Regions from separate parts of the Mesorhizobium sp. AA22 genome, predicted to be linked through region 1. Evidence: predicted binding sites of a transcription regulator. Region 1 holds the regulator's gene; each other region holds the start of a gene.
The links. The regulator PhoB, encoded in region 1, activates phosphate uptake and scavenging genes when phosphate is short. The targets are predictions, from matches to a motif close to TGTCATNNANCTGTCAT.
Positions count from the first base shown of each region.

Region 2: a site for PhoB is predicted at 2,463-2,479, ahead of A9K68_RS30925 (ceramide glucosyltransferase). Genes of this name have one in related genera too.
Region 3: a site for PhoB is predicted at 2,939-2,955, ahead of A9K68_RS22150 (RNA degradosome polyphosphate kinase). Genes of this name have one in related genera too.

Region 1 covers NZ_CP048406.1:1,381,383-1,385,940, forward strand. The annotation lists gene pstA (phosphate ABC transporter permease PstA) at 1-706, shown strand, start outside; gene pstB (phosphate ABC transporter ATP-binding protein PstB) at 719-1,534, shown strand; gene phoU (phosphate signaling complex protein PhoU) at 1,573-2,280, shown strand; gene phoB (phosphate regulon transcriptional regulator PhoB) at 2,297-2,986, shown strand; gene A9K68_RS06695 (ROK family protein) at 3,161-4,408, opposite strand.
Region 2 covers NZ_CP048406.1:6,547,860-6,552,417, reverse strand. The annotation lists gene argF (ornithine carbamoyltransferase) at 1-695, shown strand, start outside; gene A9K68_RS30935 (Hsp33 family molecular chaperone) at 789-1,823, shown strand; gene apaG (Co2+/Mg2+ efflux protein ApaG) at 1,962-2,354, opposite strand; gene A9K68_RS30925 (ceramide glucosyltransferase) at 2,581-3,735, shown strand; gene A9K68_RS30920 (O-succinylhomoserine sulfhydrylase) at 3,778-4,558, opposite strand, start outside.
Region 3 covers NZ_CP048406.1:4,588,756-4,593,313, forward strand. The annotation lists gene ppx (exopolyphosphatase) at 1-574, opposite strand, end outside; gene A9K68_RS22150 (RNA degradosome polyphosphate kinase) at 574-2,775, opposite strand; gene A9K68_RS22155 (zinc-finger domain-containing protein) at 3,094-3,339, shown strand; gene A9K68_RS22160 (FAD-dependent monooxygenase) at 3,356-4,558, shown strand, end outside.

The DNA of each region.
Region 1 (4,558 bases):
CACCGGCGCAAGCCGCGAGCCGGAACTGGCCGGTGTCTGGGGCGCGGTCGTCGGATCGTTCCTGACCATGATCGTAACGCTGGCCATCGCCTTCCCGATCGGCGTTTCAGCGGCGATCTATCTTGAGGAATTTGCGCCCAAGAACCGGCTGACGACGATGATCGAAGTGAATATCAACAATCTGGCGGCGGTGCCTTCGATCGTCTTCGGCCTGCTTGGACTTGCCGTATTCCTGAATTTCTTCGGCATGCCGCGCTCCGCCCCGGTGGTCGGCGGCATGGTGCTGGCGCTGATGACCCTGCCGATCATCATTATCGCCTCGCGCGCTTCGCTGCGCGCGGTGCCACCGTCGATCCGCGAGGCGGCGCTTGGCATCGGAGCCTCCAAGGTTCAGACCGTATTCCATCACGTCCTGCCGCTGGCGATGCCGGGCATCATGACCGGCACCATTCTCGGAATGGCGCATGCGCTGGGCGAAACCGCGCCGTTGCTGATGATCGGCATGGTCGCCTTCATCGTCGACATTCCCGGCGGCTTTACCGATCCCGCGACGATCCTGCCGGTGCAGATATTCATGTGGGCGGATTTCCCGGAAGCTGGATTCCAGCAGAAGACTTCGGCGGCGATTTTGATCTTGCTGCTGTTTTTGGTCATCATGAACGCCATTGCAGTGATACTGCGCAGGCGCTTCGAGCGGCGCTGGTAAGGGGTAGAGGATATGAACATCATGACGGAAGCCGGCGTCGAACAGAAACTGAGCAGCGGAACCAATGCCCCTTCGATCAAGATGAAGGGCGAAAAGGTCTCTGTTCATTACGGTGAGAAGCGAGCTCTGTTCGACGTGGACCTCGATGTCCGCGAGAACCAGGTGACGGCGTTGATCGGCCCATCGGGCTGTGGCAAGTCGACCTTCCTGCGTTGCCTGAACCGAATGAACGACACGATCGATATCGCGCGGGTGAGCGGCAAGATAACGCTCGACGGCGAGGATGTTTACGACCCGAAAATCGATGTCGTCGAGCTGCGAGCTCGCGTCGGCATGGTATTCCAGAAGCCGAACCCGTTTCCGAAGTCGATCTATGAAAACGTCGCCTACGGTCCGCGCATTCACGGCCTGGCCAGGAGCAAGTCCGAGTTGGACGGCATTGTTGAATCGAGCCTGAAGAAGGCCGGTCTGTTCAACGAGGTCAAGGATCGCCTGCTCGAGTCGGGCACCGGTCTCTCCGGCGGACAGCAGCAGCGCCTGTGCATCGCGCGCGCCATCGCCGTGTCGCCGGAAGTGATTCTGATGGACGAGCCCTGTTCGGCGCTGGATCCGATCGCCACCGCCCGCGTCGAGGAACTGATCGACGAACTGCGCCAGAACTACACGATCGTCATCGTCACCCACTCGATGCAGCAGGCAGCGCGCGTGTCGCAACGCACGGCGATGTTCCATCTCGGCTACCTGGTCGAGGAGGGCGCAACCGACAAGATGTTCACCAATCCCGACGACAAGCGCACCCAGGACTACATCACCGGCCGGTTCGGCTGAGCGGTCCGGCGGCGAATTTCGAACACGAGGACAGGATCATGGGTGAACACACCGTCGCATCTTTCGACGAGGAACTGGAGCACATCGACAGGCTGATCCGCGACATGGACGAGCTCGCCGCCGCGATGGTCGCAGCCTCGATCCGCGCGTTGCTTGCGTCAGACAATGCGATGGCGCAGCGTGTCGTCTCGGACGACGCGATCATGGATGCGCGGCAGCGCGAACTCGACGACAGTGCGATCACGCTGATCGCCAAGCGGCAGCCGATGGCGCAAGATCTGCGCGCGGTGGTTGGCGCAATCCGCATGGCCGGTGATCTCGAGCGCATCGGCGATTTGGCCAAAAACATAGCCAAGCGGGTCAGCGCAGTCGGGCAGAGCACCACGCCGCGTAATCTGTCGCACGGTATCGACGCGATGGCGGATCTCGTTCTTGTGCAGCTCCGCGGGGTGGTTGAGCACTATGTGTCGCGCAATGCCGGCGCTTTGAAAGAACTGCGCGCCGACGATCAGAAGATCGACGTGAAATACACGGCGGTTTTCCGCGAACTCCTGACCTACATGATGGAGGATCCGCGCAACATCACCGCTTGCACCCATCTTCTGTTTTGCGCCAAGAATCTCGAACGCATCGGCGATCATGTCACCAACATAGCCGAAAACGCCTACTTTGTCGTGACCGGGCAGCAATTGCCGGCGGATCGCCCGAAGCTCGACGAAACGACGATGTCGGCGCCGGCGACATGACAGGAGTGACCGGCCGATGATCGCGCCGCGCATCATGGTGGTGGAGGATGAAGAGCCGCTGGGCGTCCTCCTCCGCTACAATCTGGAATCCGAAGGCTATCAGGTCGAGGTGGTGACGCGCGGCGACGAGGCCGAAATCCGGCTGCAGGAAAACGTGCCCGATCTTCTGGTGCTCGACTGGATGGTGCCGGCGGTTTCGGGCATCGAGCTTTGCCGGCGCCTTCGGGTGCGTCCCGAAACCGAGCGGCTGCCGATCATCATGCTGACCGCGCGCGGCGAGGAGAGCGACCGGGTTCGCGGCCTTTCCACCGGAGCCGACGACTATCTGGTCAAGCCGTTCTCGACACCGGAATTCATGGCCAGGGTCAAGGCGCTGCTGCGCCGCGCCAAGCCGGAAGTACTGTCCAGCGTGCTGAAGGTCGGCGACATCATGCTCGATCGTGAATCGCACAGGGTCTATCGCAAGAAGAGCGAGATCCGGCTCGGGCCGACCGAATTCCGGCTGCTCGAATTCATGATGCGGCACCCGGGTCGGGTCTTCTCGCGCAGCCAGTTGCTCGACAATGTCTGGGGCGAGACGATCTACATCGACGAGCGCACGGTGGACGTCCATGTCGGCCGGTTGCGCAAGGCGGTCAACAATGGTCGCATGCCCGATGTCATCCGCACCATCCGCGGCGCGGGCTATGCGATCAGGGAAGACTAGGGATGTGCTGATATCCAGGTGGTGCCGGCCTGCGAACGCCGGCTTCCTGGGCTTCCGGTGCTCACGTACCCAAAAGTACGCTCCGCTCCGGTTCTCGGAACCCACCATTCTCGACTCGGCCTGACCTGAATCTCAACACACCCCAAGTCGCGATCCGGGATCCTCCCTTCGAGTTCAAGCCACGTTCTTTCCGACCGAGCCGGCTCGTGCCTGGATGCTCGGCGCGAAGATCTCTTGGTCGACGAAGCTCAGCGCCCGCATGGCGCAGCCTTCTCGGATCAGCGGCAGTTCGTTCGGCTCGGTGTCGAAGGAAATCGAACCCGAATGCTGGCCGCCCGCGGTCTGGGCGATGGCCTCGCGCAGGGCCGGCTCGATCAGGTCGAAGGCGGCAGCGCTGGCACCGACCATGGCGACCGGCGCCGGATCGATCAGCGCGAACAGGCTGCCGAGCCCGAAGCCGAGCGCCTCGCCGGCCTTGCGGTAGGCTTCGCGCTCCGGTCCGTCCGTCTCGCGCGCCCGGGCCGCCAGTGCCCGCATCTCGGCGTCGCTGACATCGGCGACCGGCTCGGCGTTCTCGCTCAATTGCCTCGCGTTGCGCCAGATAGCGTAGTTGCCGGCATAAGCCTCGACGCAACCACGCCGCCCGCAGCGGCAAAGCGCGCCGCTCGGCCGATGAATCATGTGGCCGAATTCGCCGCCTGAGGAATGGGTGCCGGTGAACAGCTCGCCCTTGAGCACCAGCCCCATACCGATGCCATGCGAGAGCAGGATGGCGATGAAATCGTCGCGGTAGCGATCCGGGTCGCGCCGGCGCAGCGCCACGGCCATCATGTTGCAGTCGTTCTCCATAATGGCCGGGATGCCGAACTCGCGTTCCAGAATGTCGGCGAAGGCGATGTTCGTCTGCGGCGTGATCGGCGACCACAACATGGCGCGCGCATGGGAATCGGTAATACCCTGGATCGCCAGCGCGATGCGGGCGACGCTTTGGACGTCGAGGTCGGGGTCTTCGAGCCGGCGCCGGACTATGGCGACACATTCGTCGATCAGCTCGTCGCGCGACATGGTCAGCGTGTCCAGCCGGCGCTGTTCCTCGGCGACCACTTGTCCGGCATAGTCGATGACAGCGACCGACAGCGAATTCAGCGACAACACGACGGCCAATACCGCAGCGGCTTCCGGATTGAGGCTGAGGCCAACCTGCGGCCGGCCACGTTTCAGCGAAACGGTCTCACTCGCCTTGCTCTCGGCCAGGATGCCTTCGTGGATCAGGTCGGAAGAGATCGCCGATATGGTCGAATGGCTGAGGCCGGTGGTTGCGGCGATCTCGGTCCGTGACGGCTGGCCTGCGCGCCGTACGGCCGAAATAACCATCGCCCGGTTGCGCCGGCGCAAATCGTCATGGCGGATCCCAACCGACATTGTTTTGCTTCCTACCCTATTGCCGCGGCCGCTCATGAATCGGAAGCCGTCAGGCCGACAAATACTGGCAGAAGCAGAAGGACCTGTCATTGTTTATTCCGAGGCTCGAAAAAAAGCCAACAGGACACCAAAATTCCATCAGAATTCATG
Region 2 (4,558 bases), 1.4 Mb from region 1:
TGCTGACCGGCACCGAGATGCAGCTCGGCCGCTCCGAAACCATCGCCGACACGGCCAAGGTGCTGTCGCGCTATGTCGATGCGATCATGATCCGAACCACATCGCATGACCGGCTGCTGGAGCTGACCGAGAACGCCACCGTTCCCGTCATCAACGGGCTGACCGACGATACCCATCCGTGCCAGCTGATGGCCGACGTCATGACTTTCGAGGAGCATCGCGGTCCGGTCGCCGGCAAGACCATTGCCTGGACCGGCGACGGCAACAACGTGCTGCATTCGCTGCTGGAGGCCTCAGCGCGGTTCCGCTTCAATCTCAACGTAGCCGTGCCGGAAGGCAGCGAGCCGGCGCAGAAGCATGTCGACTGGTCGAGGGCGCATGGCGGCAAGTTGAACTTCACCCGCTCGCCCGAGGAGGCGGTCCACGAGGCCGACTGCGTCGTCACCGACTGCTGGGTGTCGATGGGCCAGGAGCACCGTGCTCGCGGCCATAATGTCTTCTCACCCTACCAGGTCAATGCGGCGCTGATGGCGAAGGCGAAGCCCGATGCGTTGTTCATGCACTGCCTGCCGGCGCATCGTGGCGAGGAGGTCACTGACGAGGTCATCGACGGGCCACATTCGGTGGTGTTCGACGAGGCCGAGAACCGGCTCCACGCCCAGAAGGCGGTTTTGGCCTGGTGTCTGGGCGCTTGATCCGGGCCGCCTTGATCCGGGAGTACGTGATGCCTATCTCAGCCGCATCACGCAAATCGAGCGCGTTTCGACGCATGCGCCCCGGAGGGCGGCATGGCCGCGCCCCGGAGCTTTGTCATGTTGGAAACTCATCAATTGGCTGAACATCAACCCAAACTCGGCGAATTCGGCTACGCCGGCGACGATCATGTCGTGCCCTTCGAGGTCGGCCCGCTCGACGTGCGCGGCCGCACCGTCCAGCTCGGGCCGATGCTCGACGCGATCCTCAGCCGTCATGACTATCCCGAGCCGGTCGCCCGCCTGCTGGCGGAAGCCTGTGTGCTGACGGTGCTGCTTGGCACCTCGCTCAAGTTCGAGGGCAAGTTCATCCTGCAGACCCGCACCGACGGGCCGGTCGACATGCTGGTGGCGGATTTTTCCACGCCACAGGCGCTGCGCGCCTATGCTCGCTTCGACGCCGACCGGCTGGAGGCACTGACATCTGTCGGCGAGATCTCGCAGCAGACGCTGCTCGGCAGCGGTGTCCTGGCGCTGACCATCGACCAGGGTGCCCACACGCAGCGCTATCAGGGCATCGTCCAGCTCGACGGTGAGACGCTGGAGGAGGCCGCGCGCACCTATTTTCGCCAGTCGGAACAGATCCCGACCGACCTCAGACTCTCGGTGGCCAAGCTGTTGACGCCCAGTGTCGGCGGTGCCCGCGAGCAATGGCGTGCCGGTGGCATCCTTGCGCAATTCCTGCCGCAATCGGCGGAACGCATGCGCGTGCCCGACCTTCCGGGCGGCGACGGCGATCCGCGCGATGAGATACATGATCCGGCCGACAATTCCTGGCAGGAACTGCTGGCATTGCTTGGCACCATCGAGCCGACGGAACTGATCGACCCGACGATCGGCGCCGAGCGGTTGCTTTACCGGCTGTTCCACGAGCACGGCGTCCGCGTCTTCGGCGGCGTACCGGTAGCCGACGAGTGCTCATGCTCCAGGGAGAAGATCCGCGGCATACTCGAAGGTTTCTCAGCCGACGAGATCAGGGACAGCACCGAGGATGGCGGCATTCATGTCGCCTGCGAATTCTGCTCGAAGCAATATGACTTCGATCCGGCGGAGTTTGCCGCGGCGCAGTAGACCATGATCCCGACCGAAGGTCCGTGCATCGAAAAGTGGAAAGCGTTTTTTGCTTCGCTGACCTTCGGTTCGGAAAAGGTCCTGGTCTAAGAGTTAGAGCCCATCCCGATTCTATCGGGATGGATCAGGTCTAGCTGGTCAGTTGACGGTGCGCCGCGTGCCCGGCAGATCGAGCGAAAAGGCGGGGATGGCGACGTCGAACGTCTCGCCTCGCTTGTTGCGCATCGTATAGTGGCCGACCATGATGCCGGACGGCGTCGAGAGCGGGCAGCCAGACGTATATTGATAACTGTCGCCGGGGTTGAGTTCGGGCTGGTCGCCGACAACGCCGGCGCCGCGCACTTCCTCGACCCGGCCGGTGCCGTCGGTGATGTGCCAATAGCGTGACAGAAGTTGTACGAATTCATCCGACTGGTTGTCGATGGTCACCTGGTAGCCCCAGACATAGCGGTTCTCCGACGGGTCGGAGCGATCTTCCAGATAGAACGGCCTGACCTGTACTTCGATGTTGCGCGTAACGGCGCTGTACATATCCTACTCCACAATATGCAGACGGAACTTTCGACGCTCTCCGCAGTTTGGTCAACGGCGCGCTTCCGTCGTTGCCCGACTCGTTTGCGCGCAGGTGCCGAAGAACAATGTCATTTAAGTGACACATGACAATGATGGTGTGCGCAGGGCCGGGCGACTCAGCATTCCGTCGAACTGTTGAAAACGGCTATCATGCGGCTGGCTTTTCTGGAGTGACCAGATATCGATGGAACTGACAGTCACAGCCGCCTTGCTTTCCACAGCTCTGCTTCTCGTCAATCTCGCCAGCATCCTGCTCGCTTCGTTGAAGCTGAAGCGGCCTGGCAGGATCGCGCCGCCAGCCGGCAAGGCGCCTCCGGTGTCGATCGTCGTGCCGTCGCGCGGCGTCGAGCCGTTTGCCGAGGAGACGCTCGAGCGCGCCTTCTCTCTCGACTGGCCGCGCTATGAGCTCATCTTCTGCGTCGCCCATGCCGACGACCCGGTGGCCAGGCCGGTCACCGATGCGATTGCCCGTTTTCCGGCCGTGCCGGCCCGGCTGCTCGTCGGCGACGACCGCATCAGCGGCAATCCGAAACTCAACAATTGCGTGAAGGGCTGGGAGGCGGCGCGCCACCGCTGGGTCATCCTTGCCGATTCCAACGTTCTGATGCCGAGGGATTATGTCCAGCATCTGATGGCGGCATGGCGGCCGGACACCGGCCTTGTCTGCTCGACGCCGATCGGCTCGCGGCCGGACGGGTTCTGGGCTGAGGTCGAATGCGCCTTCCTCAACACGCTGCAGGCGCGCTGGCAATATACCGGCGAGGCGATAGGCCTTGGCTTTGCCCAAGGCAAGAGCATGTTGTGGGACAAGCCCATGCTCGACGCCAATGGCGGGATCCGTGCGCTTGCCGCCGAGATCGCCGAGGATGCCGCCGCGACCAAGCTGGTCAACGGGCTTGGACTGCGCGTCAATCTCGTCGCCTCGCCCTTTGAGCAGCCGCTCGGTTTTCGCACGCTCGGCGAAATCTGGTCGCGCCAGGCCCGCTGGGCACGCCTGCGTCGCGTCACCTTCCCACTGTTCTTCGCACCCGAAATACTGGTCGGCGCGGCGGTGCCGCTGGCGCTTGCGCTGGTTGCTGCGGCCGGCGCCGGCTTCAGCCTGTCGGCGACCGCCCTCGTTGTGCTGGTAGTCGCCTATCTCCCGGAATGCGCTCTCGCCTCGGCCAAGAGCTGGCACCTGTCGCTACGCATGGTCCCGGCGATGATGGCGCGCGATTGCATCCTGCCGATTGTCTGGGCGCGTGGCTGGCTCAGCGGTGCCGTCGACTGGCGTGGCAACACGATGACCATCCACACCAGCGCCGTTGCGGAATTGGAAGAGACCCCGTCGGGCGCCTGACCGCGCCTGATTTTGACGATTCGAGCGACACCGCCCAGTGCACTATCTGGCGGCTTTCAGGGCCTGCTCGATGTCTTCGAGCAGGTCGTCGGTGTCCTCCAGGCCGACGGACAGCCTGAGCGTGCCTGGCCCGATGCCGAGTTCGGCCCGCGCCTCGTCGCTCAGATTCTTGTGTGTCGTCGTCGCCGGATGGGTGATCAGGCTCCTGGCGTCACCGAGATTGTTAGAGATCAGCACGATATCGAGCGCGTTCTGGAAGGCGAAGGCCGCCTGCTTGCCGCCCTTGACGTCGAGGCAGATCAGCGTCGAGCCGCCCGACATCTGCCTCTTGACGACCGCCGCTTGCGGGTGATCGGCGCGGCCGGGATAGATGACGCGGGCGATTTCCGGCCGCTCGGCGAGGAAGTCCGCGATCCGGCCGGCACTTTCCGTCTGCTGGCGCACGCGCAGCGGCAGCGTTTCCAGGCCCTTCAGCAGCGTCCAGGCGTTGAACGGCGACAGGCTGGGACCGGTGTGGCGGAAATAATCGTGCAGGTTCTCGTCGATCCATTTCTTGTCCGACAGGATGACGCCGCCGAGGCAGCGCCCCTGGCCGTCGATGTGCTTGGTCGCCGAATAGACGACGATATGGGCGCCGAGCTGCAACGGCTTCTGCTGCAAGGGCGTGGCAAAGACATTGTCGACGATCAGCCGCGCGCCGATCGAATCGGCAAGCGAGGCGACGGCTGCGATGTCGACGACTTCCAGCGTCGGATTGGTCGGGCTTTCAAGGAAGAACAGCTTCGTGTTGGGCCTGACCGCCTTTTCCCAATTGGCGATTTCG
Region 3 (4,558 bases), 3.2 Mb from region 1:
GTTCGTCGCGCGCTATCTTTGCCGCCTGGGCCAGTGAGTTCTTGGCCATGTCCTGCAGACGCAGGCCGCCCAGCGGCAGCGTGATGCCGTCGCCGATTGCCTCGCCATCGACGTCGACCAGTTCGAGACTGCCGCCGCCGAGGTCGCCGGCGATGCCGTTGGCCGGGTGGAAGCCGGAAATGACGCCAAGCGCGGAATAGTGGGCTTCCTGGCGCCCGCTCAGCACCTGGACCTCGGTCTTGAGTACATCTTCGGCGCGCTGGATGAAATCGGGACCGTTGACCGCCTCGCGGGCGGCGGCGGTCGCGAGCACATACATTTGCTCGGCGCCGACCTGCTCGGACAGCGCGCGGAAACGCCGAAACTCCTCCATCGAGCGGGTCACCGCCTCGGGATCGAGCTTTCCGGTCGAGACGATGCCGCGACCGAGGCCGGCCAGCATCTTTTCGTTGAACAGCGTGGTCGGCGAGCGCGCCAGCCCCTCATAGACGACAAGACGGATCGAGTTCGACCCGATGTCGATGATGGAAAGCGGTCGGCGGTCCTGAAGCCGGCCCTGGGACGTTGAAATCATCAGCCGGTCGCTGCGGCGTTTTTCTTGCGGCGCTTGAACTGCGCGATGCGCTTGGGCGCATGCGATTTCAGCGCATCACCGCGTCCGGAAAGGCTCGGATTGGTCATGAAATATTCCTGCGCGTTGAACGGTTCCTCGCCCTCCTCAAGCGTGGCGCGCCGGGAGGTTCCGTCAGCCAATACGTCGAAACTTTGCTGGTTGTCCATGATGTTGCCCAGCATGATCTGGCCGAGGACTTGTTCATGCACCGTTGGATTGGTGATCGGCACCATGGTTTCGACGCGACGGTCGAGATTGCGCGGCATCAAATCGGCCGATGAGATGTAGACGACCGCCCCGTCCGACGGCAGTCCATGGCCGTTGCCGAAACAATAGATGCGGCTGTGTTCGAGGAAGCGGCCGACGATCGACTTGACCCTTATATTTTCCGACAGGCCCGGCACCTGGGGCCTCAGACAGCAGATGCCGCGCACGACAAGATCGATCTCGACGCCGGCGCGGCTGGCGTCATAAAGCGCGTCGATGATGATCGGATCCACCAGCGCATTCATCTTCATCCAGATGCGGGCCGGCCGGCCTTCCAGCGCATGGGTAATCTCGTCTGAAATATGCTTGAGAATCCGGCTTCTCAGCGTGAAGGGTGAGATAGCCAGCCGCATCTCATCGGTCGGCTCGGCGTAGCCGGTGATGAAATTGAACAGCTGGGCGACGTCGCGGGCGATCGTCGGAGCGGTGGTGAAGAAGGACAGGTCGGTGTAGATGCGCGCGGTGACGGGATGGTAGTTGCCAGTGCCGAGATGCACATAGTTGCGCAGCTTGCCGTCCTCGCGCCGCACCACCAGCGACATTTTCGCGTGTGTCTTCAGTTCGAGGAAGCCGAACACGACCTGAACGCCGGCGCGCTCGAGGTCGCGCGCCCAGCGGATGTTGGCTTCCTCGTCGAAACGCGCCTTGAGCTCGACCAGCGCGGTAACCGACTTGCCGGCCTCCGCCGCGTCGACCAAAGCGCGCACGATCGGGCTGTCGTTCGAGGTTCGATAGAGCGTCTGCTTGATCGCCACGACTTCCGGGTCGGCCATCGCCTGGCGCAGGAACTGCACCACAACGTCGAAGGATTCGTAGGGGTGATGAACGATGATGTCCTTCTCGCGGATGGCGGCGAAACAGTCGCCGCCATGCTCGCGGATGCGCTCGGGAAAGCGCGGATTATAGGGCGTGAACTTGAGGTCGTCGCGGGCGATGGCGACGATCTCGGAAATTTGGCTGAGCGCCAGCGGACCGGTGAGCACACTGATGCGGCTCGACGAGACGCCAAGCTCGCCGGCGACGAACTCGCGCAGTTCGGCCGGCATCAGCTTATCGAATTCGATGCGGATGACCGAGCCACGGCGGCGCCGCTTCAGCGCCGTCTCGAACAGGCGCACGAGATCCTCGGACTCCTCCTCGACCTCGATGTCACTGTCGCGGATGATGCGGAACGTGCCGGAGCCCTTGACTTCGTAGCCGGGGAACAGCTTGCCGATATAGAGGCCGACCGCTTCTTCCAGCGGAATGAAGCGGACATGATGCTTGCGGTCGGGCAAGCGAATGAAGCGTTTCAGCGCCACCGGCAGACGCAACAGCGCGCTCATCTCCTCGCCATTCCTGCGATGGCGCAATTGCAGGGCCATCGAGAAGCCGAGATTGGGAATGAACGGGAATGGATGCGCCGGGTCGATCGACAGCGGTGTGAGCACCGGAAAGACCTGCTCCTGGAAATGATCCTCGAGCCAGGCCTTCTCGTCCTTGGTCAGCCCATCGCGGCTGATGCTCTCGATGCCTTCCTTGTCGAGCAGCAGCATCAGCGCGGAAAGGCTTTTCTGCTGGTCCTCCTGCAGACGCTCGACTTCGCGCAGCAACTGTTCCAGCTGTTGTTCGGGGGTGCGACCGTCCGGGCTCTTCAGCGTGATGCCTTCGCGAACCTGGCCGGCGAGACCGGCGACGCGGACCATGAAGAACTCGTCGAGATTGGCGGCCGAAATCGACAGGAAGCGGACACGCTCGAGCAGCGGATGATTGGCGTTCAGCGATTCCTCGAGGACGCGGCGGTTGAATTGCAGCCAGGAAAACTCGCGGTTCACGAAGCGGTCCGGGTTGCCGCCCTCGGGGCTCGCCACCTCGACAGTGGTGAATTCGCTCTGCACCGGCTTTAGTTCGTTCATGGTTCCTGCTCGTTTCGCACCCGCTGGCCAGAGCATCGCGCGTCTTTCCGGACGCGCAAAGGACGCTCTACCACTCTTAAGCTAGGCATGATCCCCAGCGAAACCGAATTCGGTTTTCGGGAGCATGCCTTAACCGGCTTAGCTTATCCTGTGACAGGCTTTTACGACAGTTTGATTTCATCGATCTTGCAAAGAGACAGCTTATGATCCAGATGCAATCCAGGCTACAGCGCGGCGCGCTCTTGGACGCGCAAAGGACGCGGTGGAATTTTGATTTGCGCATGATCCGGGGTCATGCGGCAGATGTAGGAGACGACGATGGCAGGCAGTTCCATTCCCCATTTCCAGAACGATGCGGGCTATGCGGCGATCGACATTGGTGTCAAGGAATTCATGTGCACCGGTGCCAACCCGCCTTTCGACCATCCGCATGTGTTTCTCGACATGGGCGACGACAATGAAAAGGTCTGCCCCTATTGCTCGACGCTTTTTCGCTATTCGCGAAAGCTGAAGGCGACGGAAACGCAGCCTGCGGGATGCCTCTATATTCATCAGGCAGCCTGAGGCGCACGCCATCCCCATGGACGACATCCGGTCCCGGCAGGTCGTTATCGCCGGAGCCGGCGTCGCCGGACTGACTGCGGCGCTGGCATTTTCCGAACGCGGCTATCTGTTGCGGCTGTTCGAACAGGCGCCGCGCGAAGCAGCCGGCGCCGGGATCCAGCTGTCACCCAACGCAACGCGCATCCTTCGCCAGCTCGGCGTGCTCGACCGGCTGTTGCCGGCGGCGGTGCGGCCAGAGGCCGTCGTGCTCAGGGACGCCGCCACACTGCGCGAGCTGGCGCGGGTGCCGCTTGGCGAAGAAGCCGAAAGGCGCTGGCACGCGCCCTATCTCGTCGCTCATCGGGCCGATCTGCAAGACGCGCTCATGGCGCGCCTTGCCGAACAGCCGGACATCAGTCTCGTCACCGGCGCGCGCGTCGGCGGCATCGCCGCAGGACCGCGCCATACCACGGCAACAGTCGAGATTGCCGGCAAGACGGTCGAAGCCGACGGCTTTCTGCTGATCGGCGCCGACGGCGTGTGGTCGGCTATCCGTGCTCTTCGCGGGTTTGCGGCCAAAAGCCGGTTTTCGGGCGAGCTTGCCTGGCGCGCTACGATCAGTGCAGACAGTGTCGCGGGAGAAGCGCTTGCGGCGGTCGGCGCCGCCAATTGCGTGACCGCCTTCCTGCATCCCGGTTTTCACCTCGTCGCCTATCCGGTCAGCAACGGCACGGCGTTCAACCTGGCCGCCTTCACCAGGGGCGAGATCATCGCCGAGGGCTGGTCGGGCCACGCCGACCCCAACATCCTCGTCGGCGCGATGCGTGGCACCGCGGCAGCACTGGCCCGGCTTGCCGAGGATGCCGGCCCGTGGACCGCATGGCCGATCCATACGGTCGACCAGGCACAGCCATGGACAACGCCCGCCGGCATCGCGCTGATCGGCGACGCCGCGCATGCGATGACGCCGTTTGCGGCGCAAGGCGCGGCGATGGCGATCGAGGATGCCGCAACCCTTGCCGGGTTTGTCGCCGCCTCGCCTGCCGACCCCTGGAGCGCCCTTGCCGCCTGGGAAAAGGTGCGGCGCCCGCGCATCGCCAAGGTCGCCCGCCGCGGTGCTGTCAACCGTCTCGCCTGGCACGCTTCCGGGCCGGTGGCGGTCGCGCGCAACCTGTTTCTGAGATTGCGCTCTCCGGAAAGGCTCGCCGCCGATCTCGATTGGCTTTATGGCTGGCAGGTA